DNA from 2 places in the Agrococcus sp. SGAir0287 genome. Region 2 is predicted to be linked to the other one. Evidence: predicted binding sites of a transcription regulator. Region 2 holds the regulator's gene; the other holds the start of a gene.
What was found. Region 2 encodes HspR, which represses chaperone genes until heat shock. Its sites were predicted from a motif close to AAGTTGAGTCNNNNNGACTCAACTT; they were not measured.
Positions count from the first base shown of each region.

Region 1: C1N71_RS13930 (ATP-dependent Clp protease ATP-binding subunit) is a predicted target of HspR. The motif match lies at 4,554-4,578, and genes of this name have one in related genera.

Region 1 covers NZ_CP027942.1:2,920,212-2,927,786, forward strand. The annotation lists gene C1N71_RS13910 (enoyl-CoA hydratase/isomerase family protein) at 1-490, shown strand, start outside; gene C1N71_RS13915 (DUF805 domain-containing protein) at 527-1,252, shown strand; gene C1N71_RS13920 (hypothetical protein) at 1,301-1,681, opposite strand; gene C1N71_RS13925 (glutaredoxin family protein) at 1,724-2,005, opposite strand; gene C1N71_RS13930 (ATP-dependent Clp protease ATP-binding subunit) at 2,002-4,539, opposite strand; gene C1N71_RS13935 (NUDIX domain-containing protein) at 4,809-5,237, shown strand; gene C1N71_RS13940 (DinB family protein) at 5,354-5,872, opposite strand; gene C1N71_RS13945 (GNAT family N-acetyltransferase) at 5,932-6,258, shown strand; gene C1N71_RS13950 (VOC family protein) at 6,278-6,667, opposite strand; gene C1N71_RS13955 (hypothetical protein) at 6,809-7,063, shown strand; gene C1N71_RS13960 (hypothetical protein) at 7,141-7,365, shown strand; gene C1N71_RS13965 (FUSC family protein) at 7,376-7,575, opposite strand, start outside.
Region 2 covers NZ_CP027942.1:289,567-297,141, forward strand. The annotation lists gene dnaK (molecular chaperone DnaK) at 1-746, shown strand, start outside; gene C1N71_RS01340 (nucleotide exchange factor GrpE) at 751-1,446, shown strand; gene C1N71_RS01345 (DnaJ C-terminal domain-containing protein) at 1,454-2,398, shown strand; gene C1N71_RS01350 (heat shock protein transcriptional repressor HspR) at 2,476-2,832, shown strand; gene C1N71_RS14840 (hypothetical protein) at 3,269-3,994, shown strand; gene C1N71_RS01360 (hypothetical protein) at 4,096-5,391, shown strand; gene C1N71_RS01365 (hypothetical protein) at 5,393-5,995, shown strand; gene C1N71_RS01370 (ATP-binding protein) at 6,000-6,629, opposite strand; gene C1N71_RS01375 (YfaP family protein) at 6,713-7,575, opposite strand, start outside.

The sequences.
Region 1 (7,575 bases), 450 kb from region 2:
GTTCGCCGCCGCCCACGGCGCGTGCCTCGGCGTGGGGCTCGGGCTGCTCGTCGCGACCGACGTCGTCTACGTCGCCGAGTCGGCGCGGATCGGCAGCCCGTTCGCGAACCTCGGCGCCACCCTCGACTCCGGTGGCCACGCGCTGTTCGTCGAGCGGCTCGGCACGCACCGCACGCTCGACCTCATCTACTCCGGTCGACTCATGACGGGTGCGGAGGCCGTCACGGCCGGCCTCTTCTCGCAAGCGCTGCCGGACGACGAGGTGCTGGGCGCGACGCGGGCCGCGGCCGCGCACGCCGCGCAGGGCGCGACCCTCGCCTTCCGAGCCTCGAAGGAGCTCGTGCGCGAGCTGCGCGACGAACGACTCGGGCTGTGGCGCTCGATGTCGCACGAGACGCGCGCGCAGGCGCGGCTCGCGCGCTCCGACGACTACCGCGAGGGCTTCGCCGCCTTCCAGCAGAAGCGCACCCCGACGTTCCGCGGCCGCTGAGGCTGGCGCTCAGCCTCGCCGAGCGAGGATGGTCGCATGACGACGCCTGACCTCCCGGCAGCGCCCGCACCGCTCGATCAGCCGCAGTACGGCGCGACCTTCCGCCAGGGCGTCGGCAGGTTCTTCCGCAAGTACGCCACCTTCCGCGGGCGTGCGAGCCAGAGCGAGCTGTGGTGGGGCGTGCTGATCACGGCGATCCTCGGGCTCGTGTCCGCGGCGCCGTACGTCGTCTCGGCCATCGGGTACAGCGTGTCGAGCGCGCTCACGATCACGTCGGATCCCGCCGACGCGCTCTCGGGCATGATGACGTGGATCATCCTGCTGCTCGCATCGCTCGCCTTCATGGCGCTCGTCTCTCTCGCGACGATCGTGCCGACGCTCGCGCTCATCGTGCGGCGCCTGCACGACGTGGGGTGGACGGGGTGGCTGTGCCTGCTGCAGTGGCCCACGAGCGGCGCCTGGATCTACGCGCTCGGCTTCCTGCCCGCGCGCGCCGACGGGCTGCGCTACGAGCAGCCGGGGTCGCTCGCGCTCGTGCCGCCGGACGTCGCTGCGCAGATGCATGCGATGGCGATGGCGTACGGCGCGCAGCCGCCGTACGGTCCGTCGCATCCGTTCGGCGTCCAGCGCGCAGGCGAGCCCGTGCAGGTCGCGGTGCCGTGGCCGGCGATGCCGCAGCCCGCCCCGCAGCCCACGATGCAGCCGCAGCAGATGCACCACGCGGGACAGCCCGCCGACTGGTCGGCGCAGCAGCCGGGCTGAGACCGGATCGCTGCGGCGCAGGCGCGCGTCGGCGCGGGGCTCGAGCCCTCAGGCCTCGGTGATCGTGACGTAGAGGCGGTCGCCCTCGACCTCGAGGAGGACGACGTGCTCGCCGTCCGCGTACGTCGACGCGCCCGCCTCCGCGAAGCCGTCGGCCTCCAGCGCCGCGACGTAGTCGTCGATCGTGCCGCCGCGCAGCTCGTAGACGGCCGTGAAGGCGATGATGAGATCGGTCTCCTCGACGAGCGGCAGGTCGGGCCTCGGCACCGACGTCGGCCACGCACCCGCCGAGTCGCCCCCGCCGAGCAGGTCGACGTCGCCGCCGACGCCCGCACCGTCGTCGGCGCAGCCGCTCGTCACGGCCACGAGCATCGCCGCGCACGCGACGAGGGGCAGCCCTGCGGCTGCCCCTCGTCGTGTCCTGCGCATGCGTTCACCCTCGCACGCGCGGCTGGATGCGGACCCGGCGGCTCAGACGATCCCGAGCTCGCGCAGCTTCGCCTCGACGTCCGCGTTCGAGGGCTCCACGTGATGCGTCGCGTCCGGGTAGACGACGACCGGGATCTGCGTGCGGCCCGAGATGTCGCGCGCCACCTCGACGGCGTCGGGCTCCGCCTCGAGGTCGACGTACCGATAGGGCACGCCGAGCCCGTTGAGCTGCGCCTTCGTGCGGCGGCAGTCGCGGCACCACTCGGCGCCGAACATCGTGATCTGCTCCGTCGTGGCTGCGTCGGGCGTGGTCGCGTCGGTCATGCTGCGATCCTCGCATCCTCGACGTGCCCGGGCTCGGCGACGGCCGCGGCCAGCGCATCCGCCTCCACGGTCACCGCCACGGCTCCGCCGTCGGCGACCGCTCCCGCGACGAGCAGGTCGGCGATGCGGTCGTCGACCTCGCGCTGGATGAGGCGGCGCAGCGGACGCGCACCGAGCTCGGGCTCGTACCCGTGCTCGGCGAGCCACGCCACGGCGGCGTCGTCCACGTCGGTGCGGATGCCCTGGCGGGCGAGCCGCGCCGACGTCTGCGCGAGCAGCATCCGCACGATCGTCTGCAGCTGCTCCCGCTCCAGGGCGCGGAACAGCACGATGTCGTCGATGCGGTTGATGAGCTCGGGGCGCATCGCCTCGCGCAGGCGACCCATGACGCGGGCGCGCAGCTCCTCCTCCGAGAAGCCCGAGCCGCCGTGCGCGACGAAGCCCATGGCGCCCGACCTGCTCGCGAGCGTCTCGGAGCCGAGGTTGGAGGTCATGATGACGACCGCGTTGCGGAAGTCGACCGTGCGGCCCTGGCCGTCGGTGAGGCGACCGTCCTCGAGCACCTGCAGGAGGAGCGTGAGCACGTCGGGGTGCGCCTTCTCGATCTCGTCGAGCAGCACGACCGAGTACGGGCGGCGGCGGATGCGCTCGGTGAGCTGGCCGGCCTCGTCGTAGCCGACGTAGCCGGGAGGGGCGCCGATGAGCCGCGAGACCGTGTGGCGCTCGCCGAACTCCGACATGTCGAAGCGCACCATCGCGGACTCGTCGCCGAAGAGGGACGCGGCGAGGGTCTTCGCGAGCTCGGTCTTGCCGACGCCGGTCGGGCCGAGGAAGAGGAACGATCCGATCGGGCGCGATTCGTCGCCGAGCCCCGAGCGCGAGCGACGGATGGCGCGGGCGACGGCCTCGACGGCGTCGTCCTGCCCGACGACGCGCTCGTGCAGCTCGTCGCCGAGCCGGGCGAGGCGCTGCCGGTCGTCGTCGCCGAGCGACGACGCGGGGATGCCCGTCGCGCGGCTCACGACCTCGGCGATCTGCGGGGCGTCGACGACGGCCTGGGTCGTGCGGGCGATCGGCGTCTCGCCGGCGAGCTCCGCCTGCACGGCCTGGATGCGGTCGCGGATGCGCGACGCCTCCTCGTAGTCCTCGCGCGCGATCGCGCCGTTCTTGTCGGCCTCGAGCGTCGCGAGCTCCGCCTGCAGCGCGGTGACGTCGATCGCACGGCCGAGCCGCAGGCGCAGGCGCGCGCCGGCCTGGTCGACGAGGTCGATCGCCTTGTCGGGCAGGAAGCGGTCGGTGACGTAGCGGTGCGACAGGTCGACGGCGGCGCGCAGCGCCTCATCGGTGTAGCGCACGGCGTGGTGCTCCTCGTAGGCCGAGCGGATGCCCTGCAGGATCGCCACGGCGTCCTCGACGGACGGCTCGGCGACGTGCACGGACTGGAAGCGGCGGGTGAGCGCCGCATCCTTCTCGATGCGGCGGTACTCCGCGAGCGTCGTCGCGCCGATCATGTGCAGGTCGCCGCGCGCGAGCCGCGGCTTCAGGATGTTCGCCGCGTCCATGCCGCCCTCGCCGCCACCGGCTCCGAGGATCGTGTGCAGCTCGTCGATGAAGACGACGAGGCCGTCGCGGTTCGCCGCGATCTCGTCCATGGCCTTGCCGATGCGCTCCTCGAAGTCGCCGCGGTAGCGGGTGCCCGCGACCATGGCGGTCATGTCGAGCGCGATGACGCGCTTGCCCTCGAGCTGCGGCGGCACGTCGCCGGCGACGATCGCCTGGGCGAGGCCCTCGACGATCGCGGTCTTGCCGACGCCGGCCTCGCCGATGAGGACGGGGTTGTTCTTCGTGCGACGAGCGAGGATCTCGATCGTCTGCGCGATCTCGTCGCTGCGCCCGATGACGGGGTCGATCTCGCCTGCCTCGGCTCGCGCCGTGAGGTCGATGCCGAACTCGTCGAGCGTCGGCGTCGTCGACTCGGGGTTCGCGCTCGATGCCGTGCGCGGCTCGCGACCCTCCGCCTGCGCACGCTGCGCCTCCGCCATCGCGCGACCGAGCGACTCCTGGGTCACGCCGTTGGCGTCGAGGATGCGGCCGGCGACGGTGTCCTGCGCGAGCAGCAGGGCGAAGAGCAGGTGCTCGGGGTCGATGTAGCTCGCGCCGTTCGCGCGGGCGACCTGGTAGGCGTCGCGCAGCACGCGCTGCGCGCTCGCCGTGAGGACCTGCGGCGCGTCGGTGGCCTCGGTCTCGGCGGGCAGCCGCTCCTCGGCGGCGCGCTCGATGGCGCCGACGTCGGCGCCGGAGGCGCGGATCGCCTCGGCGACCTGCGGGTGGGCGACCGTCGCCTGCAGCAGGTGCAGGGCGTCGACATCCTGGTGTCCGTGCTCGCGGGCGCGCTCGACGGCGCTCGCGAGAATCGATGCGGCGCGTCGGGTGAGCAGCCGCGAGACGTCGATCTGACGGCCGGCGCCCTGCGCCTGCAGCAGTCGAGCGAGGAAGTCGTCGAACGATCCGCTGGGACCGGTGAACGCGGGCATCCTGCCTCCAATGAAACTTGCGTCTGGTTCGCTCAAGGATACGGATGTGAGCGACCTACGCTCAAGTCAGCACCGGGGTGGTCGACGGCATTCCCGGGGGTCGTTCGCCCACGGCGGACCGCCCGACGATCTCGCCGACGGTCTTGCGTCTCGCAGGCGATCCGGCGAGCGGAGGGAGCATTCCCCTCGGCTCCCGGGATCGCCTGCGATGCGCGGCGTCGGGATGTGCCAGGCACGGCGGCCACGACGGGTCACCCTACGCTCGAGCGGTGACCTCCACTCGCGCCATCGCCGTCGCGCTGCCCGTTCGCGACGGCCACGTGCTCGTGCTCGACGGCGTCGACCGCACGAAGGGCGAGCGGTTCCATCGCGCCATCGGCGGCGGGATCGAGGTGGGCGAGACGCCCGAGCAGGCGCTGCGGCGCGAGCTCTTCGAGGAGCTCGACGTGACGATCGAGGAGGCGGTGCCGCTGGGCATCGTCGACAACCGCTTCGTCTACGAGGGCGAGCCCGGCCACGAGATCGTCCACGTCTTCGCCGTGCGCTCGCGCGCGATCGACGCCATCCCGCTCGACGCGCGACTGCACGTGCTCGACGAGGGCAGCCCCGTCGGCTGGCGGCCGCTCGACGGCCTCGACCGCCCGCTGTACCCGACGGGATGCGAGGCGCTCGCGAGGGAGTGGGCGGGGCGAGGCTGATGCGGCCGGCAGGCGCGACGTCACCCCACAGCTGGTCGAGGAGCGCGCGAGCGCAGCGAGCACGCGTCACGAGACCTGAGCGTCGACCACGACGCCGAGCACCGACGCCCCGCGCGTCAGCCCTTGGTGACGTCCCAGGCGTGATGCTCGAGGTCGTGCAGCGCGTAGACGCCGAGCGAGCGCACCGTGAAGCGGGAGCCGTTCGAGCGGCGACCCGGCCGCTCCCACGCGTCCGCGGGCACGGATGCGTAGGCCTCGGCGAGCTCGGCGCCGGCGACGTCGAGCTCGATGGCCACGCGCGGCGGGCGCTGCTCGCCGTACGCCTCCTCCACGGCCGTCGCATCCTGATCCCAGTTCGCGAACACCGGGTCGTCCTGGGCGAGCATCGCGTCGAGCCGCTCGCGCATGATGCGGCACACGTCGCGCGCATGCGCGGCGTACTCGAGCTTCGACCACGTGGCCTCGTCCGGCCGCTCGCGCGCGTCGTCGTCGTGCAGCGCGCGGTGGAGCGTGCCGACGGCCGCACGGATGCGGCCAGGCAGCTCGGCGTCCGGCACGTCCGGCGCGAACCCGCATTCGGCGCACGGCCGCTCGAGCACCCAGGTCCAGTCCTTCACGTCGGGCTCGATCGGCATGCCTCGATCCTCGCAGGCCGGGGATGCGCCACGCGCGCACGACTGGCAGTGTCGAGCGCATGAGCACCGTACGCATGGGCGAGGCCCGCGACCGATTCGAGATCCTCGACGACGCCGGCGTCGTCGCGGGGCGGGCCTACTTCGTGGAGGCGTCGGGCGCGCGCGTCTTCTTCCACACCGTCGTCGACGACGCGTACGCGGGCCAGGGCCTCGGGAAGGTGCTCGTCGTGGCGGCGCTCGACGCCACCCGCGCCGACGGCATGCGGGTGATGCCGGTGTGCCCGTTCGTGGCGAAGGTCGTGGAGCGCGACCACCGCTGGGACGACGTCGTCGTCGAGGTCACGCAGGAGGGGCTCGACGCGATCGAGGCGCGCACGCGACGCTGACGCCTCCCCGCAGCGGCCCTCAGATCGTGATCGATCCGTCGGCCGCGATGGGCCAGTCGGGGTTGTGCGCGACCTCCCACACGTAGCCCTCGGGATCGGCGAACGCTCCCGTGATGCCGCCCCACTCGGCCTGCGCCGCCGGACGCACGACCGTGCCACCCGCCGCATCCGCCTCGGCGAGCACCGCGGCGACCTCGTCCGGCGTCCGCACGTTGTGGGCGATCTCGACGCCCGGGGCACCATGGCCGCGGACGCCCGTCCACAGCGCGAAGACGAGGCCGCCGACCTGGAAGAAGCACACCTCGTCGTCGGGCTGCTGCGCATCCGCCCAGCCGAGCGCCTCGTAGAAGGCGCGCTCGCGCGCGAGGTCGCGGACACCGAGGGTGATGAGGCTGATGCGCTGCTCCATGGAGGCGACGGTAGCCCCCGCCCCCGTCGCACCCCGGCACCGGCCGGGATCATCCCCGAGGATGACGGGCGCGAGCCCTCCGGACGACGCGCTGCACCCCCTCCCGCCGCGAGGCTCGAGGAGAACCGCGAGGAGGGCGACATGGACATCGTGGAGCGGGCGCAGGACCTGATGAACCTGGGCGTCGTCGTGTACGCGGCGATCGCCCTCATGCTGCTCGGGATGCTGGCGCTGCTGTGCGTCGGCGTCGCCGTCGTCGAACGGCGCGGCACGGCCCGCGAGCGCCGACGCAGCACCCGCGCGGCGCTCGCCGGCGCGTCCTACGGGGCGCCGCGTGCTCGCCTCGCGCTGAGCCGTCGGCGCGGGTGCGACACGCCCGGGCGGCGTGCCGCGTGACGAACGCCGCCGTCGTGACGTCTCCAGGAGGACGTCAAGGAGGTTCGTCGATCGCGTCGCGCGGTCGGCACGACGGCATGGGCAGGAACGAGCACGACCGATCGCTCCCCGGGAGCATCGACGACACGGGCGACCTCGGTCGCATCTGGGACGAGCTGGAGCGGCTCGCCGATCGGATCGACAGACGGTCGCCGAGGGACGAGGGCGACGGAGCGGTCGACGGCTCGGATCCCCAGGGCCCCGACCATCCCGACGACGACGCGCATCCCGCACCGCCAGACGAGGACGATCCCGAGGCCTGATCGACGCGGCTCAGTCGGCCGTGAGCTCCTCGTGCACGCGGCGCAGGTCCTCCAGCATCGAGCCGATGACCACCCAGTGCTCGGGATGCGGCGACACCACGACGAGCGGCGCCGTGAGCAGCGGCCCGGTGTCGGAGGCGGCATCCGCACCGACCTCGGGGAGTGCGGCGCGGATGCGCAGGTCGTGCGCTGCGCGGCGCAGCTCGGAGG
Region 2 (7,575 bases):
CGCTCGGCATCGAGACCAAGGGCGGCATGATGACGAAGCTCATCGAGCGCAACACCGCCATCCCGACGAAGCGCTCGGAGACGTTCACGACGGCCGAGGACAACCAGCCGTCGGTCGCCATCCAGGTCTTCCAGGGCGAGCGCGACTTCACGCGCGACAACAAGGCGCTCGGCACGTTCGAGCTCACGGGCATCGCGCCCGCGCCGCGCGGCATCCCGCAGGTCGAGGTCACCTTCGACATCGACGCCAACGGCATCGTGCACGTGTCCGCGAAGGACAAGGGCACCGGCAAGGAGCAGTCGATGACGATCACCGGCGGCTCGAGCCTGTCGAAGGAGGACATCGAGCGCATGGTGAAGGACGCGGAGGAGAACGCCGCGGCCGACAAGGCGCGCCGCGAGGCCGCCGAGACGCGCAACAACGCCGAGCAGCTCGTCTACTCGGTCGAGAAGCTCCTCGCCGACAACGCCGAGCAGCTGCCGGAGGACGTGAAGACCTCGGTGCAGGCCGACGTCGACGCGCTGAAGACGGCGCTCGCGGGCGACGACGACGACGCGGTGAAGGCCGCGTTCGACACCCTGAACGCGTCGCAGCAGAAGCTCGGCGAGGCGCTCTACCAGCAGCAGGCGCAGGCCCCCACGGGCGACGCCGGCGCAGGCGAGCAGCCGCAGGGCGAGCAGGCCTCGGCGAACGACGACGACGTGGTCGACGCCGAGATCGTCGACGACGAGGACGAGAAGAAGTAGGACGATGACCGACGACACGCAGGACGAGGGCCCCGTCTTCCGCGACAAGCGGCGGATCGACCCCGAGACCGGCGAGGCGCGCCAGAGCCCCGCGGACGCCCAGGCGGCTGCGGAGCGCGCGGCGGCCGGCGAGCCCCAGGGCGCGTCGGAGCAGGGAGCCTCGGATGCGGGTGCCCAGGCGCCCGCATCCGCCCCCGGTCCCGACGACCTGAGCGCCGAGGACCGCGCGCTGCTCGACGGCGAGGCCAAGCGCCTCGCCGAGGAGGCTGCGAGCGTCGAGGCGCGGATCGCGGCGGCCGAGGACGAGGTGCGCAGGCTGCAGGCCGAGTACGTCAACTACCGCAACCGTGTCGAGCGCGAGCGGGCGGCGGACAAGGTCTCGACGACGGCATCCGTGCTGTCGGCGCTGCTGCCCGCGCTCGACGACCTCGACCGCGCCGAGCAGCACGGCGACCTCGAGGGCTCGCCGCTCGCGATCGTCGCGCAGAAGCTGCGCGGCGCGATCGACGGGCTCGGGCTCGAGCCCGTCGGTGCGGTGGGCGAGCCCTTCGACACGGCCGTGCACGAGGCGATCGCGCAGCTGCCGAACCCCGAGGTGACCGAGATGGTGGTCGCCGACGTCGTGCAGCGCGGCTATCGCATGGGGGAGCGCCTCGTGCGCGCCGCCAAGGTCGCCGTGTTCGTGCCCGCGAGCGAGTAGGGGTCGCATGGCGAGCAATGACTGGTTCGACAAGGACTTCTACGCGGTCCTGGGCGTCGCGAAGGACGTCTCGGCGGCCGACCTGAAGAAGCAGTACCGCAAGCTCGCGCGGCAGTTCCACCCCGACTCGAACCCGGGCGACGCGAAGGCGGAGGCGCGCTTCAAGGAGATCTCCGAGGCGTTCTCGGTGCTCTCCGACCCGAAGCAGCGCGAGGAGTACGACGCCGTGCGCGCCATGGCGGGCGGGCGTCCGCGCTTCGCGCCCGGCGCGCAGGGCGGCTTCGAGGACGTCTTCGGCGGCATGTTCGGCCAGGGCGGCGGCCCGCGCGTGCAGTACCAGCAGAGCGACTTCGAGGACATCCTCGGCGGCATGTTCGGCGGCGGCGGCTTCGGCCAGCGCGCCCCGCAGCGCGGCCGCGACGTCACCGCGAACGCGCAGCTCGACTTCCTCTCGGCCGTGCAGGGCGACACGCTCAAGCTCACGGTCGGCGGCAGGTCGATGACGGTGAAGATCCCCGCCGGCGTGCACGACGGCCAGAAGATCCGCCTCGCCGGCAAGGGTCAGCCGTCGATGACGAACGGGCAGCCGGGCGACCTCATCGTCACGGTGCAGGTGCGACCCCATCCCGTCTTCCGCATGGATGGGCGCGACATCCGCGTCGACGTGCCGGTGACGTTCGGCGAGGCTGCGCTCGGCGCGACGATCGAGGTGCCGACGCTCGGCGGCGGCACCGTGCGCCTCAAGGTGGCGCCCGGCACGCCGTCGGGTCGCGTGCTGCGGGTCAAGGGCAAGGGCGTGCCGTCGAAGCAGGGCCCCGGCGACCTGCTCGCGACCGTGCAGGTCGCGGTGCCCTCGCACCTGAGCGCGAAGCAGCGCGAGGCCCTCGAGGCGTTCGTGGCGGCGTCCGGCGACGAGTCGCCGCGCGACGACCTGCTGGCGAAGGCGAGGTGACGGTGGGACGCATCCCGGAGGACCTCGACGAGTCGAGCCCGATCTTCTCGATCGCGGCCGCGGCGGAGCTCGCCGGGATGCATCCGCAGACCCTCCGCCAGTACGACCGCATCGGTCTCGTGCAGCCGCAGCGCACCGCCGGCAACACCCGGCGCTACTCGATGCGCGACGTCGGCCAGCTGCGGCAGGTGCAGCTGCTGTCGCAGGAGGGCGTCTCGCTCGAGGGCATCCGCCGCATCCTCGAGCTCTCGAACGAGGTGCGCGGGCTGCGCGCGCGCGTGCGCGAGCTCGAGGCGACGCTCGCCGACCAGGTCATGGATCGGCGTGGGCGCGTCTTCGCCGCCGGGGCGGAGGGCGTCACGACGCTGCGCTCGGGCGCCCGCCCCGCGAAGCGAAACCAGGTCGTCGTCTGGCGGCCCATGCATCGCGGCTGAGCCCTGGCTGGGGGTCGCTCCCCGGGACCGCTCGGTGAGGTGCGAGCAGAGCGAGCCTCGAGGCGAGCCGCGCTGGTGCGCTCTGCAGCCCCGGTCGCTGCCCGGGACCGCTCGGTGAGGTGCGCGCGGAGCGAGCCTCGAGGCGAGTCGCGCTGGTGCGCTCTGCAGCCTCGGTCGCTCCGGGGGACCGCTCGGTGAGGTGCGAGCGGAGCGAGCCTCGAGGCGAGCCGCGCAGGTGCGCATCTGCAGCCCCGGTCGCTCCGGGGGACCGCTCGGTGAGGTGCGAGCGCAGCGAGCCTCGAAGCGAGCCCGCGCAGGTGCGCTCTGCAGCCCGGTCGCTCCGGGGGACCGCTCGGTGAGGTGCGAGCGCAGCGAGCCTCGAAGCGAGCCGCGCAGGTGCGCATCCGGACCGGCTCCGTCGGTGCATGATGGGGCCGTGAGCGACACCACCGCGACCTCGCCGAGCGAGCCGACCCGCCCGACCACGCCGGCGCTGGACGCCCCGGCCGCCGCGGTGCCGGCCCGGCCCGCGTCGCCCGCGGCGAAGGCCGTGCGGACGCCCACCGAGGCGGCGACGCCGGCCGCGCCGCTCACGCCGGAGCGTCGCGCCCAACGCGGCGCGATCGTCGCCGGCGCCATCGCGCTGCCGCTCGTCACGGCAGGCCTCGCGCTGCTCGCGGTGCCGCTCGCGATCTGGCAGCTCGCGACGATCGTGAAGACGATCGTCGTCGTCATCGCCAACGCCGTCGCGGGCACGAGCGCCGCCTCCGACGCCAACGCGACCCTCGCATCCATCGATCCGGACGCCATGTCGGGCCTCACGATCGCGCTCGCGATCGTCGGTGCCGTGCTCGTCGTGGCCGGAGCGCTCGTGAGCGTGCTCGTGCTGCGAGCGCACGGCGTCCATCGACCCGCGATGGCGACGACGATCGCGATGCCGATGGGCGTCGTCGTCGCGTCGATCGTCGCCGCCACGATCGGCGCGGTCGGCGGCCTGCTGTTCGGCACGAGCGACAGCCTGAGCCAGGTGCTCGGCAACGCCGCCATCGCCATCGCGCTCACGGCGATCGGCTCCGGCGCCGCGACGGTCGCGACCGGCGCCCTCGTGTGGCTGTGGATGGTGCGCATCGTGCGCGAGCGCACCGAGCCCGCCGCGGACTGACCCTCCGCCGATCGCGGCTCGCAACGAGCCGGGCCGCGCATCCACGGGCCGTCGAGCGACGGTCCACGATCGTCCCAGCGAGGCCGAGTAGCGTCGCCGACGTGTCATCGCTCGAGGCCCCGCCGCCGCCAGGCAGCGACACCCCCGTGCCCGCGGACGTCGCCGCGACGCCGCGCCGACGTCGCGCCAAGGCCTCGGCGCCCGACGGGCTCGTGCCGAAGACGGCGCTCGAGCAGCGCGCCGAGCGCCGGGCGCGCGAGCGCGCGGCGCGGACGCTGCCGCCACCGCTCGCGAACCCCATGGCGAACGCGGTGCCGCCCGCGGTCGCCGCGCAGCTCGCCTGGCAGGCGCAGCAGGCGTCCCTCGTCGGCGGAGCGGGTGCGTACGCGCCGCAGGCGGCGCCCGCGACGCACGGGCAGGCGGCGATCCCCGGACCGGTCGCTGCCCTCGCCCAGCCGACGCCGTACGGCGTGGCCGGCCCGAACGGGCCGCGGGCGTCCGCCATGCCGGGCCCGTACGCCATGCCGACGCCCTACGCCATGCCGGGCCTCTCCCCCCAGCCGACGCCCTACGGCATGCCTGGCCCGTACGCCCAACCGACGCCGTACGGCATGCCTGGCCCGTACGCCCAACCGCCGACGCCGTACGGCATGCCCGGCTCCTCCGGGCAGCAGCAGCCGTACGGCCCGCCCTTCGCGCCCCCGCCCATGCCGATGCCGCCGGTGCTGCTCGCCCCGCCGAAGCGCCGGTTCACGCGCCGGCAGACGCGCGCGGCGCTGCTCGGCTCGCTCGTGGGCCAGCTGCTCCTCGCGGCAGCGACGCACCTCCTCGTCACCGCCGCCTTCGTGCTGTTCCTGTGGGGCACGCTGTCGGAGGGCGGCACCGACGGGATGGATGCGCTCGAGGCCGACAGCCTCACCGACGTCGTGGCGTTCTGGGCGGATCCTGCGCGCATCCCGATCACGATCGTCATCCTCCTGCTCATCGCCGGCGTCGTCGGCGGGATCGGCTGCGTCGTCACGGTGCTCTGGCAACGCGCCGCCGGGATCGTCGGCATCAAGCGGTCCATCGCGCTCGCCTACGTCACGACGACCGCGATCGGCGGCTTCGTGGGCATGGCCGTCTGGCCGATCCTGCTCGTCGGCGGGCTGTTCTTCGCGGCCGCCGGCTACGGCACCTTCTCGCTCGGCGCGGCATGGGGCTACCTCTTCACGTGCCTCGCGACGTCCATCGCGCTCACGGGCTCCCTCGGGATGCTGTTCGGCTGGGTGTACCTGCTCGCGTTCCGGCCCAGACCGACGTGGGAGCAGCTCGACGCCGAGCGACGTCAGGCCGAGCTCGACGCCGAGCGGCGCGCCGCCGAGGCGGATGCCGCCGAGCTCTCCCGGGTCGACTGACGTGGCCGCACGCGTGCCGCGCTCGGCGCGCGTCCGCCCCGCACCCATGCCGCCGCACGTGCGGCGTGCGGCGCGCGATGCCGGCGGCTGGGGGCTCACGCTCGCCTCGATGGGCGCGACGATCGTCGTCGCGCTCTCGGCGGTCGCGACGCTGGTCGCGATCGCGAGGTGGCTGCTCGTCGAGCTCGTCGCGGGCTCGGAGGGGGTCGAGGATGCCGTCGACGCGTGGCTGCAGCGCATCGATCCGACCCCGTGGATCATCATGGTCGTCGTCGCGCTACTCGTCGCGGCGGGGCTCGTCGCGCTCGGCGCGACGGCGAGCATCCGCATCCTGCGCCGCGCGGGGGTGCCGCGTGCGCGCGAGATCACCTGGTGGTGCTGCGGCGTCGGCACCCTCGTGCAGGGTGCGCTCACGATCGCATCGAGCGGCGTGACCGCGCTCCTCGGTCTCGTGACGGGCGGCCTCGGCGTCCCGATCGTCGTCGGCGCCTGGCTCGCGACGTCGCTCGCGCTGTCGGCGCTGATCGGCTACCTCGCGGGCCCGCGCCTCTGGGTCGCGCGCGTGCGGCACGAGGCGGAGCGCGCCGCGGCCGGGCGCGGCTGACCACTCAGCGCGCGTGCCGCTCGAGGGCGCGCCGGATCGCGCGCGGCCGCATGGGGCGGCATCCCGCATCCGTCAGGGCGCGGAGGATCGCCGGCTCGCGGCGCGCGAGCAGCAGCCCGCGGCGCACGAGGAAGCCCGGGCTCTTGCGCCGCTCGCGCAGGTCGCGCAGGAGGCGGAACGCCATGGTCGCGCCGCGCGATCGACGCACGGCGATCGCGTCGAGCAGCAGCCCGCGCTCGCGCGCGGGCGTCACGACCTCGCTGGCGAAGATGCCCTCGGCGACGAACGTGCGCGCCGGTCCGAGCTCGAGCGTGCGCCACCCGACGCGGTCGCTCAGCGCGATGTCGTAGTCGGGCACCTTCGTGACGCCGGTGGTGGCGAGCTCCTCGATCGCGGCGAGCGCATCGGGCAGATGCCACGAGCCCGGGTGGTCCCAGTCGACCTCGCCCGAGGCGAGCCGCGGCAGCTCGGGATCACCCGCGACGCGGTAGAAGTCGTCGAGCCGCAGCACCGGCAGACCCGACGCCTCCGCGAGGCGGGACTTGCCGGAGCCCGAGGCGCCGCCCACGAGCAGCATGCGCGCGCGGATGCGGTCGCCGGCGGCCGAGACGGGCTCGGTCGTCGGCTCGGGCATGGGCTCCATGCTCCCACGCGCGGGCTCAGGCCGGCGCCCGTCGGATCGACGCTGCGCGAACGCGCGCTGCTCGCGCCGGGCGCCTAGGGCACGTCGAAGCGACCGACGACGAACCCGGCGTCCTCGGCGCCGCCGACGCCCGGCGCCTCGAGCACGCCCTCCCATCGATACGTGCGGCCGACGGCCTGCACCGTGACGACCCATCCCGTCTGGTCGATGCCGCAGTCGGCGAAGAGGTTGAGGCGCACCTCGTAGGTGCCGGACGGCGCCTCGCCCGTGGGCCACGTGACGTTCTCGTTGCGAATGCCGTCGATGGCGCACGAGGGGTTCGAGTCGAGGTCGAGCTCGCCGCCGGACGACGAGGTCGTCGAGCCGTAGTAGATGGTCTCGCCGTTCGGATCGACGACGTAGAGGTCGACGTCCATCTCCTCGTTCCACGACACGCTCACCTGCACGTCGCCCGTGCCGACCTCGACGATCGTCACGTTCGTCGCGTCCGTGCCGCTCGCGGTGCCATCCGCCGAGGCCGTGGCGACGACGACCGAGAAGTCGGTCGACGGCGGCGCCTGGGAGACCGTGACGACGATCGAGGTCGACGTCGTCGGCGCGCCGAGCGCGATCTCGTACGAGCCCGGCCACGCGGTCGGCACCGTCGAGCCGACCCCCATCGGGCCGACGCCGACGAGGATCGTGTCGAAGGGCTCGTCGGCCTGGACCTCGATCTCGACCGAGCCGCCGTTCACGGCGATCGCCGAGTCGGTCGTCTGCACCGCGCCGCCGCTGCCGCCCCGCACCGCGTCGCCCGACGCGGCCCCGACGGCTGCGCCGCCCTCGGCGGTCGCGGCGGTGAGGTAGTCGTCGAGGGCCGCGTCGGCGGGCGGCTGCGTCGACGGACCCGTCGGCGTCGCACCCGTCGGGGTCGGGCTCGGCGGCTGAGGCGCCGACG